DNA from 4 places in the Streptococcus cristatus AS 1.3089 genome. Region 4 is predicted to be linked to each of the others. Evidence: predicted binding sites of a transcription regulator. Region 4 holds the regulator's gene; each other region holds the start of a gene.
What was found. The regulator Rex, encoded in region 4, represses fermentation and respiration genes when NADH is low (regulators of the CRP and FNR family bind a similar motif). The targets are predictions, from matches to a motif close to TTGTGAANTANTTCACAA.
Positions count from the first base shown of each region.

Region 1 (7,449 bases), 650 kb from region 4:
TAAGAAAAATGAATTCTTAAATAAACTATAAATATTCTGGCCAAAAGTTTTTAATATTTTATTAGGCTCTTCTGGTAAATATATTACATCCTCTGCTAGAAAGTCTGAGAGAATAATAGGTGAATGTGTTGATAATATTACCCGAACTGCATCATTCCCTTTCTTCATAATTTTACCGATAATAGGTAAAACACTGTTTACCCAATTTCTTTGCCACTCAGGATGCAGCCCTAGGTCAACTTCATCAAGCAATACCAGTACTTTACTACTATTAAGATTACTTGTAACACTATTTAAACGTCCAAGTAAATTAAGTAATGCTAGTTCACCCGAACTAAGTCCATTCCATTCAAATTCAAGGACAGAAAATGTTTCTTGTGAAATCAAATTATCCGATTCTTCGGTATTTAAACTTTTAAAAATATCTTCTAACGTCTTTCTATCATCATCCTTAGTAAAGACAAAGTTTCTTCCAACATTACTAATAATAGTACTTAAAGCACTAAAGAAATTCCTTAAATGAGCTATCTTTGATTTTGTATTGCCATTTAAAAACTTATTTAAATCCACATAGAATCTTTCAGTTGGTTGTATAGTTTTAGGATCTATTTCATTAATTAAAGATACGATTTGTTCACGACTCAAGTCGAAAACAATATAATCGCTAAATACTGCAAAGAATTTTCTCAATAATACTTTTATTATTTTCTTTTCTTTATCTACATATTCTATTATTTCTTTTAGTTTGTTTTCCCATTCTTTATTCAATGGATTACCTTTTAAATAATATTTATCATATGAATGTATCCCTTCACCTATTTGATTTAATCTAAGAAACACTTTTTTATCCGAAAGTTCAATTAAATTTTGCCATTTCGTATTTCTATTTTCCTCTTTATAATAATCAATCACTACTTTTACTTGTTTGATCGAATCTTCACGATTCAAGTTTACGAGATCCATCGTATTTAAATATGCAGAGGTTGAAATGTCCATAGAACCACTAGGAATAACTTTTATATTGTTCAACTCTACGGAAGCTGAATACTTAACAAAAGAATAAGCTAATATATCCTTGGTGTCCTGATAGAATTTTGCAATTGAATCCTCATCCTTTTCTAATAAAGAATTTATCAACATTGTTTTTCCCGAACCGTTTTCACCAACTATACAGTGCACAGATTCAATTTCATTAGAATAATTTAATCTATATTTAAAGCTACTACGATTATTTTTCATTTTAAATTTCCTTTACTATACATTCAAAGTGTGTAAGCTTACAATAAGTATTTAATCTACTGAGAACTATTTCTATATCTTTCATTTCCTCTTCATGTTTCTGTTTATCATTATCAGGAATTTTTACTGTTAACGCACCTTGAATAGGCCCTGTTTGATTTTTTCTACCAATAATATGTCTAAAGCCCTCTTCTCTATCTTTGTAAATTTTATTAATATTTTGAATTCTTGACAGACTGGGGGCAAAAGGATGATCACCACACCATTTTTCAATATCCACATCTAACGGATATGGGATAAAAATTCGAATTACATTCTTAAGAATTAGTTTATACTTCCAACTTTGTCGACCTGCCCAAATATAGTCTAATTCTTTAGCTTCGATTTTCTTAAAAACAGTAGCTAAATAAATTGCAGCATTATTATTCGTAATAAATATAAGATCTCCCGATTTAGGTGGATTTATTTTTAAATTATTATCATTCTCACTATAGCCCCAAACAGAGAAGGATTCTTCTATGGATTCTAGAATTTCTTTTATATCATTCAAATCTCCATTTTCAGATTCTAAAGCAGATATAATAATAGATTTGGAAACCTTCTTCTCTATTGTATTAAGATAAGGTATTATTACACCCGTCCCCCCAGCCATTACAAATACATCCTGATCTGTCATCTTTAACTCCTAAAAAATTGGAAATTTTATAATTGTATAAATCATTTTACAAATTCTTATAAAATCGCTTGCATAGTGATTATATCATAATATTTTATATTTGTTCTAAAACGAAGAAAAAGGTTTATCCAAATTGGATAAACCTATTATATCAAGCGTTTACAAGCTTCTTATGCTTTACCTTCTGAACCGAATACGTCGATACGTTCTTCAACTGATGCTTGGATAGCTTTGACACCGTCAGCCAAGAATTTACGTGGGTCGAAGAGTTTCTTCTTGTCGTATTCTGCTTCGTTTGCTTCGTAATCGCGAGCAAATTTACGAGTTGCGTTAGCGAATGCGATTTGGCATTCAGTGTTAACGTTAACTTTGGCAACACCAAGTTTGATCGCTGCTTGGATTTGGTCATCAGGAATACCTGAACCACCGTGCAATACGATTGGGAAACCTGGAAGAGCTTCTGTCAATTTCTTCAAGTGGTCAAGGTCAAGACCTTCCCAGTTTGCAGGGTAAGGACCGTGGATGTTACCGATACCAGCTGCCAAGAAGTCAATACCAGTTGCAACCATTGCTTTAGCGTCTTCGATTGGAGCCAATTCACCTTTACCGATGATACCGTCTTCTTCACCACCGATAGTACCAACTTCAGCTTCTACTGAGATACCTTTAGAGTGTGCTTTTTCAACAACGTCTTTAGCCAATTTAAGGTTTTCTTCAACTGGAAGGTGTGAACCGTCAAACATGATTGAAGTATAACCAACTTCGATACACTCAAGTGCATCTTCGTAGTGACCATGGTCAAGGTGGATCGCTACTGGTACAGTGATACCCATTGATTCAACAAGGTTAGCGATCAAGTTGCGAGCAACTTTGTAACCACCCATATATTTGGCAGCACCCATTGAAGTTTGGATCAAAACTGGTGCTTTTTTAGCTTCTGCTGCGCGCAAGATAGCTTGAGTCCACTCAAGGTTATTTGTGTTAAATCCACCAACTGCATAACCATTGTCACGAGCTGCTTGGACAAATTTTTCTGCTGAAACGATTGCCATTTGTAATAGGCCTCCTCTAATTTTTGTGGAATGAACCACTTACATTGTTTATTTTATCACTTTTTCACTAAAATTGCTAGTTTTTCCTGAAATTTTAAGTAATTCCCAAGCAATTTTTGAATTCAGACATCTTCAGCTTCTTTGAGAAAACAAAAAAACTGACCGAAGTCAGCTAATCCTATGCGGAGAGAGGGACTTGAACCCTCACGACCTAAAGCGGTCACAGGATCCTTAGTCCTGCGCGTCTGCCAATTCCGCCATCCCCGCGATTGAGTACTTTACTAGTATAACAGGATAATCTCCACTTGTCAACACCTTTTTTCAAAACTTTTAAAAAGTATTTGCAAAAATAAAAATGAGATAGGACTCGTAAACACTGCCCTATCTCACTATTTTCATTAATGTTTTTCTAAATTGCGTAACATTTGATCAATCTTATTACCGTACTCAATAGACTCGTCTTTGACGAAGGTCAAGTCTGGAATCTTATACATCTTGAGGTTTCGGCCCAGTTCACGCTTAATGGTGCCGGTTGCCTTTTCTAAGCCCAGCTGTGCCTTTTGATTATCTGAAGCCAAGTCACTCATGATGCTATAGTAGACCTTGGCCATAGACAGATCGCCCAGCATTTGAACGTCAGTAATAGTCACACCTTGGACACGTGGATCACGGACTTTCTTTTGCAAAATCTCATTGACTTCACGCTTGATTTCCATTCCTACACGGTCGGTACGAAAATGATTTGCCATAGGATTTCCTTTCTAATTTTTTCTTCTGCAATATGAGGCTGGGACAAAAGTCCTAGCCTCTCAATTGTCTTTGGATTATCGAGCAAGACGCAGTGGTTGAGTGGGCTCTATTACGCTGATTTCATCAGCTTTTACAGCCCTACTCAACTGTGCGGAGGTGGGACGACGAAATCGAATTCTAACGAATTACCGATTTCTGTCCCACTCTCATATTTTTAATTTTAGTTGAATGAAATTCGCTCTAAACTCTTTGAGAAAAGGTGCTTGGGATAAAAGTATCAACTTCCATCCAATATGCTTTTCACTGGGAGTTTTCGACGGATTTCTCTTATTTCTTAATTTCTTCCATGATATAGGCTTCAATCGTATCATCCACTTGGATATCATTATAGCCGTCAATCATGAGACCACCTTCGCGGCCGTTAGTGACTTCTTTCACATCATCCTTGAAGTGCTTCAAGCTCGCCAACTGACCGTCGTAAATCACGACGCCATCACGGATGACACGAACCTTAGAATCACGGGTAACTTTACCATTGATAACCATGAATCCACCGATAGTACCAACCTTGGAAACTTTGAAAGTTTCGCGGATAAGGGCTTCCCCGATGATTTTTTCTTGGTATTCTGGGTCCAGCATTCCTTTCATGGCATCTTCCATTTCTTCGATAACCTTATAGATAATGCTGTGAAGACGGATTTCTACATCATCAGCTTCTGCTTGCTGGCGAGCTTGTGGTGTAGGGCGAACGTTAAATCCAATGATAAAGGCATTTGAAGCTTCTGCCAATGTCACGTCAGACTCATTGATAGCACCAACTGCTGAGTGGACAATGGTAATCTTAACGCCTTCCACTTCAATCTTCTGCAAGGAAGCAGCCAAGGCTTCTACAGAACCTTGTACATCGGCTTTGATAATGACGTTAACAGACTTAACTTCACCAGCTTTGAGGGTATCAAAGAGATTTTCTAGACTGACACGATGAGTAGCTTGACGTTGCTTGAGAAGGGCACGTTTAGCACGTTCTTCACCGGCTGCACGCGCAGCTTTTTCATCTTCATAGACGGCAAAGTGGTCACCTGCCATCGGAGTTTCATTAAGACCTGTGATAGAAACCGGCGTAGATGGACCTGCCGCTTTGACACGACGACCTAAGTCATTGGTCATAGCACGGACACGTCCGAAGGTATTTCCGACAACGATTGGATCTTGAACATTCAGCGTACCTTGTTGGACGAGAAGGGTTGCAACTGCACCTTTTCCTTTATCCAAACGGGCTTCGATAACCGTACCGATAGCGCGAACTGTTGGATCTGCTTTGAGTTCCTGAATTTCTGCTACAAGTAGAACTGTTTCCAAAAGTTCATCGATGTTTTGGTTGAACTTAGCTGAGATTTCAACAAACTCAGAATCTCCACCCCAAGCAGTTGACATAACACCATGCTCAGCCAATTCACCAATTACGCGCTCAGGATTGGCACCTGGCTTATCGATCTTGTTAATAGCCACAATAATTGGCACATTAGCGGCTTTAGAGTGGTTAATCGCTTCAATAGTCTGAGGCATAACACCGTCATCAGCTGCTACGACCAAGATGGTAATATCGGTAACAGATGCACCACGCGCACGCATCGAAGTAAAGGCCGCGTGTCCAGGTGTATCCAAGAAAGTAATCTTCTTGCCATTTTCCTCAATCTGGTAGGCACCGATATGCTGAGTGATACCACCTGCTTCACCTGTCGCAACGCGAGAGTTACGTAGAGTATCCAAGAGGGTTGTTTTACCATGGTCAACGTGTCCCATGATGGTCACAACTGGCGGACGCTCTACCAATTCATCTGGATTGATATAGCCTTCTTCGACAAAGAAGCGCTCAATATCAGCTGTATCCACTTCAACCTTTTGTTTGGCTTCGATACCATAATCCACCATGAGGAGCTCAATCGTATCCCCATCAAGAGATTGGTTTTGCGTTGCCATCACGCCCATCATAAAGAGCTTCTTGACAATTTCAGCTGGCTCGCGCTTGATCCGTTTTGCGATTTCCGCAACGGTCATGCCATCCGTATATTCGAATTCGCTTGGCAACTCATGGAACTTGCGTTCTGTAACAGGTTTTGGAACCTGATTCTGGTTACCTTTTCCTTTTTTATTTTTCTTATTGTTATTCCAGTTACTGTTTCTTTGATTTCTCACTTGATTTTGACTATTTCGATTCTTTTGTTGTTTTCTTGGACCTTCTTCTTCGCGATCAAAATCATCGCGCTTCTTATCTGGTCGAGCTTGCTTTTTACGACGAGTATCTACCGCAGCTTGTGCTGGTGCAGGAGCAGCCGGTTGGACTGTTTCAGCCGGAGTAGCTTTAAATACTTCAGCAGTTGTTGGCTCTGCTTGGACTGGCTCTTTTCGTCTATTCTGGCGTTCCTGCGCTTCTTTAGCTGCTTGAGCCTGTTTAAAACGCTCCTCACTAGAACGTGCATACTCCGCATTTTGCTCTGCTTTCAGAGCTGCTGCCCGAGCCTTAAAGTCAATTTTCGGACCCTGAGGCTGTTGGCGGTTTTGACCGTTGAATCCTTGATGATTCTGACCATTCCGACGGCCATCTTGACCACGATTATCACGACGGTCATTGCGGCGCTCTTGGCGATCATTGTTGGCCTTGCGGTCATGTCGATCACGCTCATTGCTTTTCTTCTGGTCAGGATTTTGTGGTTTCCGATTTTGTTGCTGCTTACGACGCTCTGCTTGTTCCTTGGCACGTGCTTCACGCTCTGCCTTAAAATTTCGACTTTGTGGCCGAGCTGGAGCCGGTTTAGCTGGAGCTTCAGCTGCTGGTACGTCGGCTACTTTTGGCTCTTCTTTTCTAGCAGAGGCCACTTCCTTTTGGACTGGAGCAGCTGGTTTTTCAGCTACTTTATTTGGTGCTGGCTGGACAGCCGCTTCTTTCTTTGGAAGAGGCTTAGCAACTTCTTTAGTCGCGAAGCTAGCCTTGATGCGTTGGCTTGCTTCTTCTTCTACGCTGGAAGAATGGCTTTTGACTTCTAGGCCTAATTCCTTGGCCCGAGCTACTACCTCTTTACTTTCCTTCCCCAGTTCTTTTGCGATTTCGTACAATCTAATTCTAGACAATTCTTGTCCTCCTCTTCTATTGCATAAGAGACCTCATTTTCTTTGTAAAACCAGCATCTGTGATGGCAGCTACTTTGCGAGCTTTGCCAATCGCAGTGCTTAATTCCAGTGTTGAAAACACGGTTGACACTTCTATCTTGTAATAATGGCTTTTATCAGTCATTTTTTTCGTCAAATTTGGTCCGGCATCCTCAGCTAGAAAGATCAAATGAACCTTTCCTTCTTGGATGGCTTTGATGACCAATTCTTCTCCTGAAATGATGCGGCCAGCCCGCTGGGCCAAACCCAGCAAGTTTGCTAGTTTTTCTTTATTCAAGACCCAACTCTCTTCTCTTGACCTTGTGATCGACATAGGCAATCAGCTCGTCGTAGAAACTTTCTTCTACTTCCATACTGAAACTACGGTTAAAGACCCGTTTTTTCTTGGCCTGCTGAGCTTCTTCATTATCTAGCTTGATATAAGCGCCCCGCCCATTGGCCTTGCCTGTCGGATCAATGAATACCTGACCTTCTTTATTCTTGACGATGCGCAACAGATCACGCTTGTCAATCACTTCACTTGACACAACTGATTTTCTTAAAGGGATTTTTCTTGTTTTTGCC
Region 1 is NC_021175.1:1,613,658-1,621,106, forward strand. Features, by position in the region: gene I872_RS07985 (AAA family ATPase) at 1-1,239, opposite strand, end outside; gene I872_RS07990 (hypothetical protein) at 1,241-1,915, opposite strand; gene I872_RS07995 (class II fructose-bisphosphate aldolase) at 2,086-2,967, opposite strand; tRNA gene I872_RS08000 (tRNA-Leu) at 3,149-3,234, opposite strand; gene rbfA (30S ribosome-binding factor RbfA) at 3,366-3,716, opposite strand; gene infB (translation initiation factor IF-2) at 4,045-6,846, opposite strand; gene I872_RS08015 (YlxQ-related RNA-binding protein) at 6,863-7,162, opposite strand; gene rnpM (RNase P modulator RnpM) at 7,155-7,449, opposite strand, start outside.
Region 1: the regulator Rex is predicted to act here: its motif matches at 3,012-3,029, upstream of I872_RS07995 (class II fructose-bisphosphate aldolase).

Region 2 (7,449 bases), 560 kb from region 4:
CCACATCAGGCCAGCCCATAGTTGAGAATGGCCAAAGGGCAGAGCTGAACCAAGTATCCAAGACATCTTCGTCTTGAGTCCATCCGTCACCTTCTGGAGCTTCTTCACCGACGTACATTTCACCTTCAGCATTATACCAAGCAGGGATTTGGTGACCCCACCAAAGCTGACGAGAGATAACCCAGTCGTGGACATTTTCCATCCATTGAAGGAAGGTATCATTGAAGCGTGGTGGGTAAAATTCTACCTTGTCCTCTGTGTCTTGGTTGACAATAGCATTCTTAGCCAATTGGTCCATCTTGACGAACCATTGCGTAGACAAGCGGGGCTCAACCACTACACCTGTACGCTCTGAGTGACCAACACTGTGGACACGTTTTTCGATTTTAACAAGGGCACCGATTTCTTCCAACTTGGCAACGACTGCCTTACGAGCTTCAAAACGGTCCATGCCTGCAAATTCAAAGGCCAAATCGTTCATGGTTCCGTCGTCGTTCATAACATTAACTTGTGGCAAGTTATGGCGTTGACCAACCAAGAAGTCGTTTGGATCATGGGCAGGCGTGATTTTCACGACACCTGTACCAAACTCAGGGTCTGCGTGCTCATCTCCAACGATTGGGATGAGTTTATTAGCGATTGGAAGGATGACGTTTTGGCCGATCAAGTCCTTGTAACGTGGGTCTTCTGGATTGACCGCAACGGCTACGTCCCCAAACATGGTCTCAGGACGAGTGGTCGCTACTTCAAGGGCGCGTGAACCGTCTTCCAGCATGTAGTTCATGTGGTAGAAGGCACCTTCGACATCCTTGTGAATCACCTCGATATCAGAAAGGGCTGTGCGAGCTGCTGGGTCCCAGTTGATGATAAACTCACCACGGTAGATCCAGCCTTTCTTGTAAAGGTCGACAAAGACCTTGCGAACTGCTTTTGACAAACCTTCGTCAAGAGTGAAACGCTCGCGAGAGTAGTCTACAGAGAGCCCCATCTTGCCCCATTGTTCCTTGATGGTGGTGGCATATTCGTCTTTCCATTCCCAGACTTTCTCGAGGAATTTTTCACGACCTAGGTCGTAACGAGTAATGCCCTCACCTCGCAAGCGCTCCTCGACCTTAGCCTGAGTCGCAATTCCCGCATGGTCCATACCAGGAAGCCAAAGCGTATCAAAACCTTGCATGCGTTTTTGACGGATGATGATATCTTGCAAAGTTGTATCCCAAGCGTGACCAAGGTGAAGTTTCCCAGTTACGTTTGGTGGTGGAATGACGATAGAATAAGGCTTAGCCTTTTGATCGCCAGAAGGCTTGAAAACATCGGCATCAAGCCATTTTTGGTAACGACCAGCCTCAACCTCGGCTGGATTGTATTTAGGTGAAAGTTCTTTAGTCATGTGTGTTCTCCTTGTTTTATTGCTTAATTACTTTCTTATGTAACTTTTTCTGTTCTTTTTTTATTTTATTAATACTTTTTCTTGTTATATTATATTTCATATTCAAATATTTTTTGTTTCAATTATAATTGGCATTATAAATTTCGTAACACTATTTTTCTAAATCTGTCCTATTCCTTTCTATCTTTTTTATTTGAGAAATATATTTATGATCTATATTAGAAATTTGATAAAGGAAAAATTTCTGAAAAAATTATAATTAGCACTAAGATTACTGGCAAGATCGCTTCTAGCAAATTCACTTTAATCAGATTATAGAAATTTAATAAAACAATTGTTAATTAAAATGAATACAAGTAAGGGAGTGCGAACGCCACCATGAAAGAAAGGAATAAGATAATTTTTTCTTTCTTTCATGGTGAATCAAAATTGAGCTTAGATAGTAATTTTATCAGGAAATATTGCAAAATTAAAAAAATAATTGAAAAAATAGATGGATATATGTTGAGTAGCGTAGGCATGGATATCCTCGGCTCAGCCACTGTACTGACTCGTAAGACCAGATGCTCCGTCTCGATTCATTCGGGTAGCTCAGCTCTTGTCATCTTTTTTCCTCGCTTTCTTGATAAAGCTTCCCATGGGATCGACTCGGTTATCTAGATAACGATAAACGCGCTGATGACCGTCCCCCATAAAGTAAGTCGGCGCAAAACGGTCATTTTTAAAATGTCCCTTCTCATCCAAAAGTTCTGGGACAGCCAGTCGATCAAGAATCTTAGCAAAGATATGGCAGATACCATCTTCCTCGATGATTCTGTCGACCTTACAATCCAGAACGACTGGACAGGCATCCAAGATAGGTGCTTGTGTCAGTTTAGAAGGTTGAAAATCTAAACCGAGTTTAGCAATCTTTTCACGGTGACTAATAAATCCAGCCTGCTCCATCTCGAGCATGAAGTTTTCGTCAGGGATATTCACGGTGAACTGTTGATAATGCTTAATCTGCTTAGCCGCATTTTCCTCAGCACCAACACCGATGACTAGCCAATCTCCCAGACTATAAGAGGAGCTGCAGGTCGTTATATTGTGTCCAAAGTTCTGGTCCTGATACCCCAAAATGAAGATAGGAAAGCCATAATATAGTTTACTTGTTTTAAAAGATTGCTTCATGACGACCTCCTTTGACTAAGACGCAAAAGAAAATCCCTGCCATAAACATGACAGGGACGAATGTGTTTATCCGCGGTACCACCCAATTTCGGGCAACGCCCGCAACTTTGTTTATTTCAATTTTTCATCTCATCAGCAACCAGTCTTGACACATTTGTGGACTTCTCAGCACCGCCACTTTCTGTAAAATGCTTGACTCAAAACACCTCTGATGAACTTATTCTATCACCTTTCCAGTGAAAAATCAATAATTTCTCTCACCCAAAAGTCCATCTGGCAGATCGTGAAATCCCTTGCCCGCCTGATAGTTGGCGAATTTTCCTAAAAGGAACTGGTAGGCATCTAGTCGACTCTCATAGCGAATGGCCGCTTCCTTGGCCCGCTCGTCTTGGTCCGCCTCGTAGACTGCCTGGCTCTCCTTGAGGGCCATCTCGTTAATCATGACCTGGGTCTTGACCCAAGCTTCAAACTCCTGTAAAAATTCCTGTTCGTAACTCATGTTTCTCACTTTCTAACTGCAAATACCTAGTCCAAATCTCGGTAAAAATCACTGTCAATATCACGAAAGGGCTGAATGTCCTGTACATACTCCAGCACCCCCTGAAATTCACCGGCCTCATCCCGCACCGCCGCATAGGTCACATGGACAAACTTGCCCCGCGATTCCGACTTGAACCACATCTCAAACTTGTCCCGCTCTCCCTCACGCAGAGCCATGAAAATCCGCCGCACCTTGTCCAAAAGCTTGGGCGGGTGGCAGAGCTCGACATTGCGCCCTATCTGAGACGGCGTCCGCTTGAAAATCATCTCGTCCGCCGGCACACTGTCATTATAATACTGGAAAATATCGTCCTTATTGACAAAGGTAATCTCCATGGGCAGATGGTCCAAAATCAGATTGGCCTCCGCCACCGACAGATAGCCATGACCAAAAGGCTGCTGGGAGTCCCGATTAAAGGCTTGCTCCTTCTTTTCCTTAGGCTTAAAGGAAATGGTGACCTGACCATCCGGCGTATCAATGACCTGCTCAAATCTGCCATCACTAGTCTGCTCCGTGCTGGCTGACGCTTCGCTTCCTTCATCAGCAGCAACCCCAGCTTCCTCCTCCGAGAATGAGTGTCGCGCAGGAATCCATTTCTCTGTCGGCTTGATAATGGCATAACCATAAGCATCGCTCTCCTCAGCAATCTTGAGCCAGTCATCCTGAGTAAAGGACTCGAGGAGAATCATGAGAAGGATAGACTCTTCCTTGAAAATCATAGCTTCAAACTCAGCCGCAAAGGTCTCAAACTTGTCCTTGACTTCCTCAATCGAAGTATCCGGCAACTGCTCTGCAGCAATCTTAGCCTCTTGGAAAAGGTCACGAATCTGGTCATCTACACCCCACATGACCTTGGGCGGCGAATCATGGCCGTAGCTCTCCATGATGGGAAACATGAGCTCTTCCTTACGCTGATAGTGGATATCAAACTGCCCCACCAAACCCAGCTGGCGCTGGAGTCCCTTGCGGATTTCAGGAAGAAGCTCCTCATCTTCTGTGCTTTCATAGGTGGATAGGAGCCTGCGAACCCGCATAAGGGCAGCCCGCAGCGCTAGATTTTCCTGCTTGAAGACCTGAACAGGATGGCCTGGATGGTCAGTATCAGCCACCTCTACATCCTGAATGGCACCTTTAAAGAGGTTGGCATGGACATTGCAGAGGGACATGACATCTTCGAAGGTCACTCCCGTATCCGAGTTCATCAGCTCATGCTCCATCAGGCTAATCTCAATAGCCGACACACCAGCAAAATGCTCATTAAAAAGCTCCTGAACAGATTCTGCCGAAGCTCCGTTATGTAGGTCCAGCAAGATAGACTTGAGGACTTCAATGCGTTCAGTAGCCATGCCTAAATCCCCACCACTTCATAGCCGTTTAATTCCAGCGTTTGCTTGATTTTATTCAGGTCAATGCCGTTCATGGCAGCTCCTTTTTTGATCGAAACCACGCGCCCGACTGTATTGCGCATGACAGGATTGGCCAGAGGCTTAAAGCCCAACTCGACCAAGACATCCAAGACCTCGGGCTGCTTTTCAATCACTTCTGCCACTGGAATAGACAAATCAATCACATTATCCATATGCCCTACCTCCGTGTATTTTTTATTATTATATCACAAAAAATGCGTCCAATAAAAATCCTTCCCACACTTGCTCAAATCCAAGCTTGGAGAATATAACAAATTCTAATAGACTATAAGTTATTGTTATAAGGACACTGATAAAGGGAGTTTCACAAAGAAAAGCCAGTCCTATCAAGAATTTCTGAGATTTTTTTCACAAAGTGCTAGCTTTTGTCAGACTAGAGCTTTCTTGAAAACGCTTTATTATAGTGATATAATGATTTTAAATACAGAATAAAGGAGATGCCCTATGTCTATTACAGAATTGTTGAACATCAAGTACCCTATTTTCCAAGGAGCTATGGCTCAGATTTCCCACTACCAACTGGCAGCGGCTGTTTCAGAAGCTGGTGGGCTGGGAATCATCGCTTCAGGTGGAATGACGGGTGAGCAGTTGCGCGAAGAAATCCGTGAACTGCGTAAATTGACTGACAAGCCATTTGCCGTCAATGTTATGCTCATGATGAAAAATATCAAGGATATTGTGACAGTCATCATTGAAGAAAAAGTTCCTGTCGTAACGACTGGGGCTGGTACACCAAAATTCATCATGCCTTATCTAAAAGAGGCTGGTATCAAGGTTATCCCTGTTATTGCCAGTGTCAAACATGCGCAAAAAATGCAAGAGCTCGGAGTTGATGCCGTGATTGCCGAAGGTTCTGAAGCTGGTGGCCATATCGGTGAAACCAATACCATGGCTCTCATTCCTCAGATTGTTGACTCAGTTGATATTCCAGTCATCGCTGCAGGTGGGGTTGCCGATGGTCGTGGTCTCGCTGCCGCTTTTGTCCTCGGTGCGCAAGGGGTTCAGATGGGAACTATCTTCCTAGCTTCAGAAGAATGCCCAATTGCCGCAGCTTACAAGGATGCCATTGTCGCAGCCAATGACACTGCTACTGCCGTTACTGGTCGTATTGCTGGTGCGCCGGTTCGTTGTATCCGCAATGAAATGACTGACCACTATATCGAACTAGAAAACAAAGGCACCAATCGTGATGAACTCGAAGAAATCACCATCGGTTCTCTTTCTAAAGCTGTTTATGAAGGAGATACTGTGCACGGCTCTATGATGAGTGGCCAAATCGCAGGCTTAGTCAAGGAAATTCGTCCATGTAAAGAAATCCTCGATACAATCTTTGCCGATGCTCAAAAGGTTCTCCAAAACACCGAAATCAAGCTATAATCCTCTAACTCAAAAACCTGCAGACTTCTGCAGGTTTTTGCTGTTCATTTAGGCTTGTTTCTAAACAAATCGCTCTTTTACTTAACTTTTTTGACCAATTTCACGACTGCTTCGGTTCGTGTTGTCTTTCCCTTGAGAATAACATCTTTTAATCCCACCATTGATAGATATTCATTAAGTTTTTCTTTCAATATCTAAACTAAGCCCTTATATTTGCTATTAACTTCAAATTTTTATAAGCATCAAGATGACCATAAAATGAAGGTCCCAAAACTAATCCTATCCTAGATAATATATTTTCAGAATTCTGTTCTACGGTTTGATTAAAAATAGTTATTTCCCCAGAATCTGGTTTTAAAATCCCTAGAATCATTTTGATAATGTAGTTTTTCCAGCTCCATTTGGTCCAACAAAACCATATACTTTTCCCTTCTTTAAATAAAATGAAGTGTTATGAATAACTTCAGTATCTCTAAAGCTTTTTGTTAGATTAATAATTTCAACTATAGACATCTCTACTCCCTAGTTTACAGCAAAAAATTATGCTTAATCTTATCGTTTTGTAAAAAATCAGCGAACCCAATAATATTCCATTCAACAAGCCTAAAGAAATACCATATTCAATTGGAAAATCTAAAAAAATTAGCAAACACTATTCCAATCATCACCCCTAGTGAGGCTGCTGTTGAAATAACATCTTCATTTTCTTTTTTCATTTTCTTTACACCTCATTTCCTTTTTGTATATAAGCTGTAGTACTCTCCACCAATAGCCATTTTCATATTTAGACTTCCTTTCAGCTTTTATTTATTGTACAATAAATAAAAATCAATTACTTTTTTGTTGGGAAAATGGGAAAATTATGAAATCAAAACTTGGCATCACACTCAGAAAAGTTCGTAAAGGAAAACAGATCAGTTTATCTTCCGTTGCTGACGAGCATCTTTCTAAATCTCAAATATCTCGATTCGAACGTGGAGAATCAGAAATATCTTGTATTCGACTAATCAATATTTTAGATAAATTACATATTACTTTGGACGAATTTCTTATTTTACATGATAAAGACTACTCCAATACCGAATCATTTGCTAACCTAGTTCAATATATTCGTAAACAATACTCATCACAAAATATCAATAATATAAAATGTCTACTTTCTGACTCCTCAAATTACACCTTAAATTCCTTTGAAAAAACCATGGTAAAATCCATTCTACACACAATGGATTCGAGGATCAGTCCATCTGATGAAGAATTACTTCAATTAATGGACTATCTTTTTAAAGTCGAAAAATGGGGTTACTATGAGATTGTTCTATTTGGTAACTGTGTACGAACAATTAACTACGATTCCTACTTCTTATTGACAAAGGAACTGCTAAAGAATTATCTCTACTCTTCTCTGAATAAAACCAATAAACGAATGGTCGCTCAACTTGCTATAAATTGTTTAATTCTTAGTATAGATGAGGAAAAATTTTCAAATTGCTCCTATTTAATTGATAAGATAAAGGAGTTGCTAGATAACGAATTAAACTTTT
Region 2 is NC_021175.1:1,527,369-1,534,817, forward strand. Features, by position in the region: gene I872_RS07540 (valine--tRNA ligase) at 1-1,390, opposite strand, end outside; gene I872_RS07545 (flavin reductase family protein) at 1,982-2,560, opposite strand; gene I872_RS07550 (DUF1912 family protein) at 2,805-3,059, opposite strand; gene I872_RS07555 (DUF438 domain-containing protein) at 3,086-4,447, opposite strand; gene I872_RS07560 (DUF1858 domain-containing protein) at 4,450-4,680, opposite strand; gene I872_RS07565 (nitronate monooxygenase) at 4,973-5,905, shown strand; gene I872_RS12295 (ATP-binding cassette domain-containing protein) at 6,275-6,418, opposite strand; gene I872_RS07580 (helix-turn-helix domain-containing protein) at 6,768-7,449, shown strand, end outside.
Region 2: the regulator Rex is predicted to act here: its motif matches at 4,865-4,882, upstream of I872_RS07565 (nitronate monooxygenase).

Region 3 (7,449 bases), 910 kb from region 4:
TCAAAAATGGGACTTTTGATGGTAAGGGTACTTTTACATCCAAGGCTGGTTGGAAATATGAAGGTGAATTTGCCAACGGTCAGGCCGATGGTAAAGGAAAACTGACGACAGAAAGTAATGTCGTCTATGAAGGAAGGTTCAAGCAAGGAATTTATCAAAATGCGCATTAGATGGTTTTCACTGGTTCGGATTACTGGACTGGTCTTGGTGTTGCTCTATCATTACTTTCAGGGAGTTTTTCCTGGAGGTTTTATTGGAGTGGACATCTTTTTCACTTTTTCAGGATTTTTGATTACTTCATTATTGATTGATGAGTTTACAAGAAGTCGGACGATTGATATTGTAGGCTTTCTGAAACGGCGCTTTTATCGTATCGTTCCTCCGCTCGTTTTTATGATTTTGGTCAGTATGCCCTTTACTTTATTGATCCGACGGGATTTTGTGGCAGGTATTGGGACGCAGATTGCGGCTGCTCTTGGCTTTGTGACCAATTTTTATGAAATGATGTCGGGCGGCAGTTATGAAAGTCAGTTTGTGCCGCATTTGCTGATTCACACTTGGAGTCTGGCACTGGAAGTGCATTACTATATCCTCTGGGGCTTGGCTGCTTGGGGCATTAGCAAGATTAGTAAGTCAGTTGCTCAGTATCGAGGGATGATTTCTCTGAGTTCGGCTGCTCTATTTTTGTTCAGCTTCTTGGCTATGTTTATCGGAGCCTTTTTCAGCAAGAATTACTCCAATATTTATTTCTCAAGCCTGACCCACGTCTTTCCTTTCTTTGCGGGAACAGTGCTAGCGACTTTCTCTGGAGTCGGAAATGTGGGCGTTCAGATGAAGAAACTGGAAGAAAAGGTCGAAATCAAGCAAGTCTTGATCGCTTTAGCTGGCAGTTTTGTTCTTCTTATCTTACTCAGCTTTATTTTGAAATTTGACAGCCTGTGGACTTATTTATTTGGTTTCTTGATTTCAACACTTCTGGCTTGTGTCATGATAGCAGCAACTCGCATCTTGCACGATAAATTACCAAATATTAAGGAGCCTAGTCCTCTCAACTTTATTGCAGATACTAGCTATGGTGTTTACCTCTTCCATTGGCCTTTCTATATTATTTTTACTCAGTTGATGAGCAATGGTTGGGCTGTGCTTTTGACTACAATCTTGAGTTTTGGTTTCGCGGCTCTTTCCTTCTATATTTTAGAGCCGACTTTAGCTGGACGGAAGCCTCGGATTTTTGGCAAGGAGATGAATGTAAGTTCCATCACCAAGCCGATTTTCTACAGTTTCATTCCGCTGACTTTTATCTTGCTTATTATCACCATCACAGCTCCGTCTGTGGGTGCCTTTGAGGAAAGCCTGATTGTCAATGCTTTGAATCAAGCCGATACGAAAATGCAGACAACTCGTAAGCACGCTGACCAAAAAACTGCGACAAATTATAACGTGGCAGAGGGAACGACTGTTATTGGTGATTCGGTTACCTTGCGCTCCGCTGAATGGATCCAAGAGGCTATACCTGACGCTCAAGTCGATGCAGTGGTTAGCCGTAATTTAGTGTCTGGTCTGGAATTTTTCAAGAACGATATTGCTAACCAAACACTGCTTCAAAACGTCGTTTTGGCATTGGGAACCAATCCGGTTGACAATTATGAAGAATTGCTGGATCAGTATATCGAGCTCTTGCCAAAAGGCCATCGCTTAATTTTAGTCACGCCATATGATGGCCGGACAGCCAATGATCCAAGTAGTATTCCTGTTAAGATGCGACAATACGAACTTGAACTTGCTAAGAAATATGATTTTGTATATGTAGCAGACTGGTATCAGGTCGCGATTAACAATCCGCAGATTTGGATTGGAACAGACTATGTCCATTATGGGGCAGATTCAGAGTCAATGGCAGAGGGAGGTAAACTCTACTCTAACATGATGAAAGAAGCATTGAATGCTGCTTCAAGTGGCAGTGTTAAGCCATAAAACTAGCTCGGTTATTTTGCCGAGCTAATTTTATAAACAATAAGAAAGCGCTTCCGTAAGGTTTAGAGAAAAGTTTGTGAAAATATTCATAATGAAGGAAGAGTTCAGTGGAAATGCTAATATAACGGCATTTGGGAAAATAATCAAGAAAAAGTTTGTGAACTTTCATTGGAAGTGTTTACAAATTTAGGAGAATAGGGTATAATCATATTGTGAAATAATTAACAAAGGTTAAAATCTTCATCTAACCTTTTGGCAGAAACCATTGGAGGATTATAATGGCTGATAAGAAGAAAACTGTTGAACAAGAGGACAAAGTATTAGCGGCTGAAAAGCATGTTGACGGACTTGTACAAAAAGGTCTCCTAGCTCTTGAAGAAATGAGAAAATTGAACCAAGAGCAAGTGGATTATATCGTAGCGAAAGCTTCTGTTGCAGCACTTGATGCACACGGTATCCTTGCTCAACACGCGATTGAAGAAACAGGTCGCGGTGTATTTGAAGACAAGGCAACGAAAAACCTTTTTGCCTGTGAGCACGTCGTCAACAATATGCGCGGTGTTAAAACTGCTGGTGTTATCGAAGATGATCCTGTTACTGGTTTGACTAAGATTGCTGAGCCTGTCGGAGTTGTTTGTGGTATCACTCCAACGACTAACCCAACATCAACAGCAATTTTCAAAGCATTGATTGCCTTGAAGACACGTAACCCAATCGTTTTTGCCTTCCACCCATCTGCTCAAGAATCATCTGCTCACGCAGCGCAAATCGTTCGTGATGCAGCTATCGCAGCTGGAGCACCAGAAAACTGTGTGCAATGGATTACAGAACCATCTATGGAAGCAACAGCGGCTTTGATGAACCACGATGGTATTGCAACAATCCTTGCAACCGGTGGTAACGCCATGGTTAAGGCTGCCTACTCTTGCGGAAAACCAGCTCTTGGGGTTGGTGCCGGAAACGTTCCTGCTTACATCGAAAAATCTGCTGATCTTCGACAAGCAGCTCATGATATCGTGATGTCTAAATCATTTGACAACGGTATGGTCTGCGCATCTGAGCAAGCGGTGATCATTGACAAGGAAGTTTATGACGAATTTGTAGAGGAATTCAAGTCATACCACACTTATTTTGTAAACAAAAAAGAAAAAGCTCTTCTTGAAGAATTCTGCTTCGGCGCTAAAGCAAACAGCAAAAACTGTGCGGGTGCTAAGCTCAATGCAGATATTGTTGGTAAGCCAGCTACATGGATTGCAGAACAAGCAGGCTTTAAAGTACCAGAAGGTACAAACATCTTGGCTGCAGAATGTGCTGAAGTAGGTCCAAATGAGCCATTGACTCGCGAAAAACTTTCACCAGTTATTGCTGTCTTGAAAGCTGAAGATAGAGAAGACGGTCTTAAAAAAGCTCGCCAAATGGTTGAATTTAACGGACTTGGTCACTCAGCAGCTATCCATACAAAAGATGAAGAATTGGCTAAACGCTTTGGTACTGAAATCAAAGCTATGCGGATCATTTGGAACTCTCCATCTACTTTCGGTGGTATCGGGGACGTATATAATGCCTTCATTCCATCCTTGACACTTGGATGTGGTTCATACGGACGCAACTCAGTTGGTGATAACGTGAGCGCTATTAACCTTCTAAACATCAAGAAAGTAGGGAAACGTAGAAATAATATGCAATGGTTTAAAGTTCCTTCAAAAATTTACTTCGAACGCAATTCTATCCAATACCTTCAAACATGTGAAGATATTGAACGCGTTATGATCGTTACTGACAAATCTATCGAAAAACTTGGCTTTGTTCAACGTGTGATCGATCAATTGAACGCCCGTAGCAACCGTGTAACGATCCAAGTCTTCTCAGATGTTGAACCAGATCCAGACATCACAACTGTAGAACGTGGTGCGGAAGTGATGAAAGCATTTGAACCAGATACAATCATCGCTCTTGGTGGTGGTTCTCCAATGGACGCGGCGAAAGTAATGTGGTTCTTCTACGAACAACCAGAAATCGACTTCCGTGACTTGGTTCAAAAATTCATGGATATCCGTAAACGTGCCTTCCGCTTCCCATCACTTGGTAAGAAAGCGAAATACATTGGGATTCCAACAACATCTGGTACAGGTTCAGAAGTAACACCATTTGCCGTTATCTCTGACAAGAAAAACAACCGCAAATACCCATTGGCTGACTACTCATTGACACCAACTATTGCGATTGTTGACCCTGCTTTGGTTGAATCAGTTCCTGACTTCATCGCTGCTGATACAGGTATGGACGTCTTGACTCACGCGACTGAGGCCTACACTTCAAACTTCGCTAATGACTATACAGACGGTATTGCGCTTCAAACTATCAAGCTTGTCTTTGAATGGTTGGAAAAATCTGTTAAGACAGCCGATCCAGAAGCACGTGAGAAAATGCATAATGCGTCTACAATGGCAGGTATGGCCTTTGCAAATGCCTTCCTTGGTATGAGCCACTCAATGGCCCACAAGATCGGTGGTGTTCACCACACTGTTCACGGACGTACAAATGCAATCTTGCTTCCATACGTCATCCGTTACAATGGTACTCGTCCATCTAAGACAACTACATGGCCTAAGTACAACTACTGGAAAGCTGATGAGAAATTCCAAGACATCGCGAAAATGCTTGGTTTGCCTCACTCAACTCCAGAAGAAGCAGTTGAAGCATACGCTAAAGCTGTTTACGAACTTGGTGTTGCAGTAGGTATCAAGATGAACTTCAAAGACCAAGGAATCGATGAAAAAGCTTGGAAAGATAGCTTGCATGAAATTGCTTTGCTTGCTTATGAAGACCAATGTTCACCTGCAAACCCACGCTTGCCAATGGTAGCTGACATGGAAGAAATCATGGCAGATGCTTACTATGGCTACGGAGAACGTCCAGGACGTCGTAAATAATATAGTTATCAACCACAGAGTTTGGGACAAAAAGATTTGAATTTTTAAAAATCTTAATTATTAAGCCCTTCAAATCTATAATTAAATGTGAAAAGCGAACAAAGCAGAATTCTGATTACCAGAAAACTAGTTTTGTTCGCTTTTTATATTTGAGGTCGGACTTTTGTCCCAGCCTCTTTTTTGGCGTGATTGGAGCAATTATGATATAATAAAAAACAAAGTTTGGTGATTAAATTATTTGTTTTTCAAATAATAATGAGGGTTCTGGTTGATGAATAATGTTGGAAAAAGAATAGAAGAGTTGCGCAAACAAAAAGGTTTGAGCCGTCCGGCCTTTTGTGATGATGAGTCTGGTTTGTCTGTCCGCCAGTTGGCACGTATCGAAAAAGGAGAGTTTCATCCCACTCTGAAAACTCTGGAGCATATTGCAGAAAAATTGGAGATTCCAGCCTATATCCTCATGCCTGACTATCAAGAGCTGCCAGAGCGTTATAAGGAAATCAAGTATTTTCTGCTTCATCACCCCGACTATGGAGATAAGAAGCTGCAAGAACAAAAAGATGCGTATTTTGATGAAATCTTTGAGGACTTTTATGAGAATCTCCCAAGAGATGAGCAGATAATGATCGATTGCTTGCAGGCGATTGACCAGGTGCGGGCAGGCCAAAATTCATTATATGGTCAAGGTGTGTTGGAGAATAGTTTTGACAGTCTAGTCGACGTAGAACCGTTTCATACTAGTACATTATTGAAATCAAGACTTTATTTTCTCTGTGCATTAATGGATGGATTGAATTCAGGATTTATAAAAGAAACTACGCAAGAAGAAATTGTTCTTCTATTTAAAAAGCTATGTCATCAAATAGAAGAAACTGAATTAGAAGATTTATATTTATTGCGGGATGCTCTGTTTGCAGCACTGTGCTGTTTGGAGCTTGTTGGAGAGTTCTCCTATTTCAAGATGGCAGTAGATAAGTTAAATTATATTATGAATAGAACCCGAGATTTCCAAAAGAAACCATTAATTTTAATGGTTGAGTGGAAATATTATATTCAGTGTGATTTTAATGAGGCAAATCGTAAGTATAAAGAGGCGAAAATGGTTGCTCAAATATTTGGAAATGAGGAATTGATAACGAGTCTTGATGGAGAATGGAAAGAAGATATAAAAAATATATTCAATAATTTTTGAATAGTGGCAGAAATGTCCTGATATACTAAAATTTTTGGCAAGATTTGATATTCTTGTCAATTTTTTTTATTTTGTTCGGATTTTACTATCTATTTATTAAAAAAATAGTGACATTTCTGTCATTGGTGATTTTTTGTTGCGCTGATATAATTATTCTTGTAAATAAGACATCAGGAAGGGAATGATAATGTGTGAAAAAGTTATTGACGTACAAAATATTAGTAAAAAATTTGGAAAATCTAGTGCTTTACAAGATGTGTCCTTTTCTTTTCGATTAGTAAAGGTGAAATATTTGGATTTTTAGGTCCATCTGGTTCGGGAAAAACAACAATGATTATTTGAATATTAAGTTGATTCATGGAAAAAATAGTAAATAAAGGAGTGAATTAATGAGAGGTTTTAAAAATAGTATCAGTAACAAGCTACAAGGTGTTTTTCTAACTATCATTTTGTTAGGCGGTTTAGCAATTGCTTTGGTGGAAAGAAGATTATTGATTTCGTTAATTCTTATCGTGGCTATTATGATTTTATCATTTACAAATATGATATGGCTTAGACAATTAGATCAAAATGTACATTGGGAAAATAGGTCAAAATAGAAATTTAAAGGAGTAATTTTATGGAAATGACAGACAAACATATGAATGAGATATTTTTCGAGGAAGTACCAGTAGATGAGCTTTATGGGAATGCTCGAGATTTCATTGAAGGTTTCGGTGTTGGAATTGGTATTGTAGCTGCTGCTGCAGGAATTGTAGCTTTAACTTAAAGGAGTAATTTTATGGAAATGAAAGATAAACATATGAATGAACTATTTTTTGAAGAAGTAAAAACAGACGAACTTTATGGAGATGGGTGGTTTATTGGAGGTGTTGCAGGTGGTGTTTTAGTTGGCGGAGCTATTTGGGCAGGCATAGTTTTAACTTAAAGGAGGAAGTTTATGGGAATGACATATAAACCATTTGAATAAAAATTAAGATTAGTAGTGGGTAAATCTCCTTCGGTATATTTATCCACTACAGAAATTATAGGGTCAAAAAGTTCCAGAGCCAATCAAGACTTTAGAACTTTTTCAATATACTTGGTTATCGGATATTTACGATAAAATAAAACTTTTGGCAATTATTGTCAAAAGTTTCAGATTGTAGACAAAGTCTTGAGAAAACACATTTCTCAGGGCTTTTTGTCGTTTTTAGGAGTATAATAGAGGTAAGAGGTGCAGCTGATGTTTCATAAAAACCAAGTAGATTTAGAGCGGCAACAGCTGGAAATGTGCATGACAGCCAGCTTTTTCTGCTCCTCTTTGCCAAGCTGGAACTTTTTGAGCCCCAAACTATTGTCATGGACTCT
Region 3 is NC_021175.1:50,739-58,187, forward strand. Features, by position in the region: gene I872_RS00310 (MORN repeat-containing protein) at 1-170, shown strand, start outside; gene I872_RS00315 (acyltransferase family protein) at 160-1,974, shown strand; gene adhE (bifunctional acetaldehyde-CoA/alcohol dehydrogenase) at 2,253-4,907, shown strand; gene I872_RS00325 (helix-turn-helix domain-containing protein) at 5,179-6,099, shown strand; partial or broken gene I872_RS11240 (ABC transporter ATP-binding protein) at 6,287-6,435, shown strand; gene I872_RS00330 (hypothetical protein) at 6,489-6,698, shown strand; gene I872_RS11975 (hypothetical protein) at 6,719-6,868, shown strand; gene I872_RS11980 (hypothetical protein) at 6,881-7,027, shown strand; partial or broken gene I872_RS00335 (transposase) at 7,363-7,449, shown strand, end outside.
Region 3: the regulator Rex is predicted to act here: its motif matches at 2,185-2,202, upstream of adhE (bifunctional acetaldehyde-CoA/alcohol dehydrogenase).

Region 4 (7,449 bases):
AAAAGTAAGATTGCTAGATTTTCCGAAAACTTGTAAAAATGCTGAAATAATCTCATTTTTTTGGTAGAATAATACTTATAAATCTAAAGAGACAAAAAGAGGATGGTCATTCTAATGTCAGACAAAAAAATATGAAGCTTTTCTCCCTCAATTCCAATCACTCAATCGCTGAGAAGATTGCTGAAGCTGCTGGTCTACCGTTAGGCAAGCTCTCTTCCCGTCAATTTTCTGATGGCGAGATTCAGATTAACATTGAGGAGAGTGTCCGTGGCTACGATATTTACATCATTCAATCCACCAGCTTTCCGGTCAATAATCACTTGATGGAGTTATTGATTATGGTCGATGCTTGTAAACGAGCAAGTGCCAATACCGTGACCGTTGTCATGCCCTATTTCGGTTATGCCCGCCAAGATCGGACGGCTGCTCCTCGCGAGCCAATCACTGCAAAACTCGTTGCCAATATGCTGGTTGGAGCTGGCGTAGACAGAGTTATCTCACTTGACCTTCACGCCGTCCAAGTACAAGGCTTCTTTGATATCCCAGTCGATAACCTCTTCACAATTCCGTTGTTTGCTGAACATTATTGCAACATGGGCTTAACTGGTGAGGATGTCGTCGTTGTCAGTCCGAAAAATTCTGGCGTCAAGCGCGCTCGTAGTTTGGCAGAATATCTTGATGCTCCAATCGCTATCATCGACTATGGTGAAGATGAAGCAGGACGCTCTGAAGGCTATATCATCGGTGATGTTGAAGGCAGAAAAGCGATTTTGATTGACGATATCTTAAATACTGGACGTACTTTCTCAGAAGCTGCTAAAATCGTCGAACGCGAAGGAGCTGTCGAAATCTATGCCGTATCTAGTCATGGCTTATTTGCAGATAAGGCTGCAGAATTGCTAGACAATGTCCCTATCCGAGAAATCTTGGTGACTGACTCTGTTGATACGAAAGAAAAGACTCCGAAGAATGTTCACTACATCACAGCCAGCGAGTTGATTGGCGATGCTATCGTGCGTATCCAAGAAAGAAGACCAGTCAGCCCACTATTTGCTTTTCAAAAGAAATAAGAGATAAGATTCGTGATTTATTTAGATAATGCTGCTACGACTGCCTTGTCGCCTGCCGCAATTGAGTCCATGACTCAGGCAATGACAATCTTCGGAAATCCATCCAGTACCCACAGCCACGGTCGAGAAGCCAATAAGCTGCTTAGGCAGGCTCGCGAAGATATTGCCAAGGTTCTACACACACAGAGTAAAAATGTTCTCTTCACCTCAGGAGGAACTGAAAGCAATAACACTGCCATTAAGGGCTATGCCCTGCGGCATCAAGATCAAGGCAAACATATTATTACTACTGCCATTGAACACCATGCGGTTTTAGAACCTGTTGAATACTTGGTAGAGCACTTTGGCTTTGAATCCACTATTATTCAGCCAGTGGATGGGCAAATCCGAACTGAAGATATCAAGAATGCCCTCAGACCGGATACTATCCTCGTCTCAGTCATGGCTGTCAATAATGAAACAGGCTACATTTTGCCGATTCAAGAAATTGGTGAATTGCTAAAAGATCATCCTGCTGCTTTTCATGTCGATGCAGTCCAAGCTGTCGGCAAGCTCCCTATCTATCCTGAAGGATGGGGAATCAATTTCTTGAGTGCCTCAGCCCACAAATTCCACGGCCCAAAAGGAGTCGGATTTCTCTATGCTGACCAGATGGATTTTGATAATTTCATGCATGGCGGCGATCAAGAAAATAAGCATCGAGCAGGTACAGAAAACCTCGTTTCGATTGTTGGGATGGCAACTGCCCTTTCTGAAAGTGTTGCCCATTTAGAGGAAAATCTGGCGCATGCCCAGCAGTTAAAAGATACTTTACTGGACAACCTAACGGATATAGACTACTACCTAAACGAAAGTCAGCCTAGCCTGCCTTATGTTGTCAATATTGGATTTCCAAACCAAAAGAATGATCTTATCTTGCTTCAAATGGACCTTAATGGCTTTTCAATCTCGACTGGCTCTGCTTGTACAGCAGGAGCTGTTCAGCCCAGCCATGTCCTTCAAGCCCTCTATGGGCGAGATTCTGAACGCCTAAAAGAATCCATTCGTATCAGTGTGTCAGACCAAACTAGCATCCAAGAAATCAAACTCTTCAGCCAAAAACTAAAAGAAATACTAGGAGGATAAGATGGCTTTTCAAACATCTGTTAGCTTAGCAAACTGCAACTTCACCTATTCGCTCCATCCAAACGTTAAAAAATTTGCCTTGCGGGACAACACATTCGTTGAAACAAAAGTTGGAAATTACGAGCTTTCTCGCTTACTAGAGGAGGTGCCCAACAGTGGCGATGGATTCTTGCTTAAGATTATCATCAATAAGGATTTAAACGGAGCAAAAATCAATATTACCGACAAATCTGGTTTAAGACTGGTTAATATCTTCAAATCAGAAAAACATGATATCATTCAGCAAAAATTCTATTTCCTGATGGATAGTTTAGTTGAAAGAGACATTTTTGAAAAAACACCCCAATAAAACGGTGAGACAATGAACTAATTGTTCAAAAATAGAGCTTGCTCACTTGTTTCTAAACTCCCAAACCCTTGAGCTGGAAACTATCTCATCACAAGCTTTTGAACAGGATAAAAAAGAGGCTGGGACAAAAGTCCTAGCCTCTCAATGGTCTTTGGATTGTCAAGCAAGACGCAGTGGTTGAGTGGGCTCTATTACGCTGATTTCATCAGCTTTTACAGCCCTACTCAACTGTGCGGAGGTGGAACTACGAAATCGAATTCTAACGAATTACCGATTTCTGTCCCACTCTCTTTTCTGCGCTATTAGTTTTACTTATTGGCATTAGCATATTTTGCTCATCAAATTAGTTGATTTTTTCACAAACTTTCTATAAAATAGAAAATAGAAAGGTCGTGATTTTGTGAAAACTGAAAAAAGCAATTCTATTCCCCGTGCTACTGCTAAGCGGCTCTCGCTCTACTATCGAATTTTCAAACGATTTAACTCTGAGAATATCGAAAAAGCCAATTCAAAACAAATCGCAGAGGCGATTGGAATCGACTCTGCTACTGTTCGGCGTGATTTTTCTTACTTCGGTGAGTTGGGGCGCAGAGGTTTTGGCTACGATGTCAAGAAACTCATGAATTTCTTTGCCAATCTTCTCAACGATAACTCGATTACAAATGTCATGATTGTTGGTGTCGGAAATATGGGACGTGCTCTTTTACACTACCGTTTTCACGAACGCAATAAAATGAAAATCGTGATGGCCTTTGATACAGATGATTATTCTGATGTCGGAACCACCACAAATGATGGAATTCCTATTTACGGAATTTCTCAAATTAAAGAAAAAGTCCAAGAAGGAAATGTAAAGACTGCCATTCTGACAGTACCAAGTGTTAAGGCGCAAGAAGTCGCATCCATCTTGGTAGATGCTGGTATCAAAGGAATTCTCTGCTTCTCTCCTGTGCACTTGTCTGTCCCTAAAGATGTTGTTGTGCAGTACGTAGACCTAACCAGCGAACTCCAAACCTTGCTCTATTTCATGAGAAAAGATGATGAGTAAGATGAGAAAGGAAACATCCACTTTATGAAAAAACCGATTATCGGTATAACAGGAAACCAAAGGGACATCCCAAATGACCAATTCATTCATATAAGTTATACTGCAACTGGCTTTATTGAGGGAATCAAACAAGTCGGAGGCATTCCAATTATCTTGCCCATTGGTGATGAGGAATTAGCCGAGTCTTATATTACTATGATTGACAAACTGATTTTGACTGGTGGGCAAAATGTCAACCCTCATTTCTACGGCGAAGAGCAGACTATCGTAAGTGACGATTATCTGCTTCAAAGGGATCTCTTTGAACTGGCTCTCATCCGAGAAGCGCGAAAGCAAAACAAGCCTATTTTTGGCGTCTGTCGCGGTACCCAGCTTTACAATGTCGCCATGGGTGGCACACTTCACCAAGACATTGAAAATCACTGGCAAGATAGCACCGCTCAATATACCACACAGACTATGGTCACTAAAAACGGCTCCATCCTCCATGAATTATACGGTTCTACTTGCCAAATTAACTCATTCCATCACCAAAGTATCAAAGATTTAGCAAGAAATTTGGAAGTTATTGCCTACGATCCTAGTGACAAGGTCATTGAGGCGGTTACCTCGACTGATGGGAGTCCCTTCCTCGGTGTTCAGTGGCATCCAGAATACCTCTTCCCTACAAGACCAGGGGATTTAGCCTTGTTTGATTATGTGGTTCATAAACTTTAGATCAAATCCGTTTTTTCACGATAGCTATAATAATCATGTTTTGAGACGATTAAATGATCTAAAAGAACCAAGCCCATTAGCTCACAGGCCTCTTTCATATGTTTGGTGACTTCGTCGTCATTCTTACTTGGCAGTGTTACTCCAGAAGGATGATTATGCACAAGTATAATAGCGGTCGCCAAGTGTTTAAGCGCATAATGCAAAATTTCGCGCGGTTCAGCAATGCTTCTAGTTACCGTGCCTACAAAGATTGTCTGCTGATGGATAATCTGGTTTTGACTGTTGAGATAAATAGCGACTAAACACTCCTGCTTTTTATCTCCCAATTCTACCTGCATTTTACGAGCCAGTTTTTGACTTCCAAGAATTTGCTCCCTCTCCAGCACTTCCGCCTTATTGATACGGCAGCCAAGCTCAATAATAGCCTGTAACTCAACAGCCTTCACAGGCCCAATTCCCGAAATTGTCTGCAATTCTTGCAAAGTCAGATATTTCAAATCATTCAAACTAGAAATCGATGATAAAATCTTTTGAGAAACTTGAAAGACAGTTTCTTTTTTGCTGCCTGTTCGCAAAAATATAGATAATAATTCCTGATTACTGAGTTTATCCGCTCCTTCTCTTATCAGCCGTTCACGCGGCATCATGCTTATGTCATCCTGCAATGAAATACGATACATATCAACCTCCTTACCTATTAATTCGATATTCAGTAAAAAAAGAACCTAAATAAATGAACTACATACCAAAAGGTTAGACACAAAATCTATCGATTAGGCGAGTTCATTTATTTAGGCTATTTATTATTAATTGCTAAATCTTATCATATTTGTTGCTTGCTGTTGTAACAGCCTCTCTAACGGATGTAGACCATTGTCCCTTGATGGCACTATCTAAAGTATCATTAATCCCCTTGATAGCCAACTTTCCTTCCTTTGCAACTTTACTAATCGCTTCCTTAGATTTGGTCTTAATACCATCACTTTTACTAAGAATATGTGGAGCATAAACATTTGTTATCAAAGATTTTTCAATCTGTTTTTGAATAGCAAGCAGACGCGTTCCTAAATCATCGAAATTTCCTACAGTAAATACACCTGTAATATCCTCAGTTAATGTTGTTGCCATTTTAGCATCACTTCCTTTTACTCTCTAGTTTTATTATTGTCATCTGCGGCTATTCTCCTACGCAGATAAGCCTCCTCTAACTTATCATCTAGATATCGTCTTTCTCGTCGGAAATTATCACTCTCTTTTAAAGATTCTAATTCCAATATTTTTTGCGCCTCCGTCAAGGCATCTTCCGATAACATTTGGTAAGATTCCATCTCTCTATTAAGAATCCTATAAAAATCCTGATCCGCATCAGTAGATTTCAAATAATGTAACGTTTTTTCGTACTTTTCATCAAGAATATTTTGTATGGCACGACGCGCAGTTTGAAAATAATCAATTCTTTCCTCAAATTCTTGCAACTTTTCTCGATGCCGCTCTTCCAATTCTTCTAATTCTTTAGTTTTCTTTTCGACTTCACGTTGTGCTAATTCAAATTTCTCCATTGATTGAATTCCCCTGCTAAAGCTATGTCTTCTTCGAGTTTTTTGTTTATACCAGCTGCAATTTTATCTTTTAATTTAGTCATTTCGTCTAATATTTGACTCGCTTTGTTGAGCTTATTTTGTAGAGAGATTTCTACATTTCCGACAACACTATCATGCGTGACACCACCAGCTGCAAAAGCCGATCTAATCTCATCAGGACTAAGACTACTGACCATAAACGGAGACTTGGTCGTTTCAAATAAAGACTCAACTTCTTCTACCCCTCTTTGTTTCTCAATCTTAATCTGATCCAAAACTTGCTGAGCAGCATTAACAAGAGCATTTGCACCAATAGTAGCTTGCTCGCTGTCTAGAAAAATTCGTTCGTTACTACTTAAGCCACCTCCGCTTTCTGTAAGTAAGCTTTTCATACCATAATACCGCAACATTCTTGTTTTTGTTTCTAGGATGAGGGCATTCGCATTTCCTTTTGCTGTATTGGTCACAACATTGCCGTTTTCATCAATGAGTTGACCTTTATTATTAAATCTCCAAGTATTATAACTATGATATTTATCCCCCAGACTATAGATCTTATCTGCCTTTTCTTTCCAAGAAAGTTTATCATCCTGTAAAATTCGTAAAGATTCATCAACAAAACTAGCATCTGTCATATTGACATAAATGGCAACGCCTGTTTTATTCCCCAAAATGTTCCCCAAAAACATATCATTTGGATTTCTAAAGTTACGAAATTGCTCTGGATGCGCCTGCATATAGGCTATTTCTTCTTCCGAAACAATATTATGAATATCTGGACCATTAAAGCCAACATTATTCCATCCCATTTTTAAGGCAGTATAAAGTGCCATAGACTCTCCCAAAGAATGACCATTCGTTGTTATAATGGCATTGGGATTTTCTTTACGAACCTTTTTCTCTACTCGCTGGGCAAACTCTAATGCTGTTTTTGACTGAACATCTACAATGTTTTCGACAACTTCCTTTTTAACACTATCGTTAAAATGTCCTTCTAGAATGCCTTTGCCCATCCCTGAAATTGAGGGGAGACCTGTTATCATTTTATCCGTAAAACCCATACCTAGATTTTCAATGTCATTCAGGACATCTTTTTTATCTCCAAAATTGGTTCCAACATAAGAAACCACTACCTGACTGTAGTCTACGTTCCCTTTATCATCAATAGGAGCAACAGCCATAGCTTGCATACTATTATCCGTTGGTTCAGCAGAATTACCAATAGCATCAATAACTCGGAACTGACGGCCGTTTATGTCAATCGTTTCTCCAACTGATAATTGCTTATCAGGATTGTCTACTGGGTCAATCTCATAAACACGTGTTGCAATTTTATTATAATCCGCATCTGTTATGTTCATTTCTTCTCTCCATAATATATAACATTTATTTGGGTTTCCGATAATTTTGTATAACTAGTTGGAACTTCCTTTCGTTTTAGTACCTCCGAGTTATTATGATAAGATAACCCATAATGCTGTATATCGTAACTATCTTCTAAGTCTGTTGAAACTTCTATTTTATCGTTTACCGAGAAATAAATGAATCTAGGTCTACCAA
Region 4 is NC_021175.1:964,093-971,541, forward strand. Features, by position in the region: gene I872_RS04730 (CYTH domain-containing protein) at 1-36, shown strand, start outside; gene I872_RS04735 (ribose-phosphate diphosphokinase) at 132-1,070, shown strand; gene I872_RS04740 (cysteine desulfurase family protein) at 1,083-2,195, shown strand; gene I872_RS04745 (DUF1831 domain-containing protein) at 2,197-2,544, shown strand; gene I872_RS04750 (redox-sensing transcriptional repressor Rex) at 2,945-3,592, shown strand; gene I872_RS04755 (gamma-glutamyl-gamma-aminobutyrate hydrolase family protein) at 3,617-4,309, shown strand; gene radC (RadC family protein) at 4,306-4,989, opposite strand; gene I872_RS04765 (hypothetical protein) at 5,123-5,437, opposite strand; gene I872_RS04770 (hypothetical protein) at 5,455-5,868, opposite strand; gene I872_RS04775 (hypothetical protein) at 5,850-7,250, opposite strand; gene I872_RS04780 (hypothetical protein) at 7,247-7,449, opposite strand, start outside.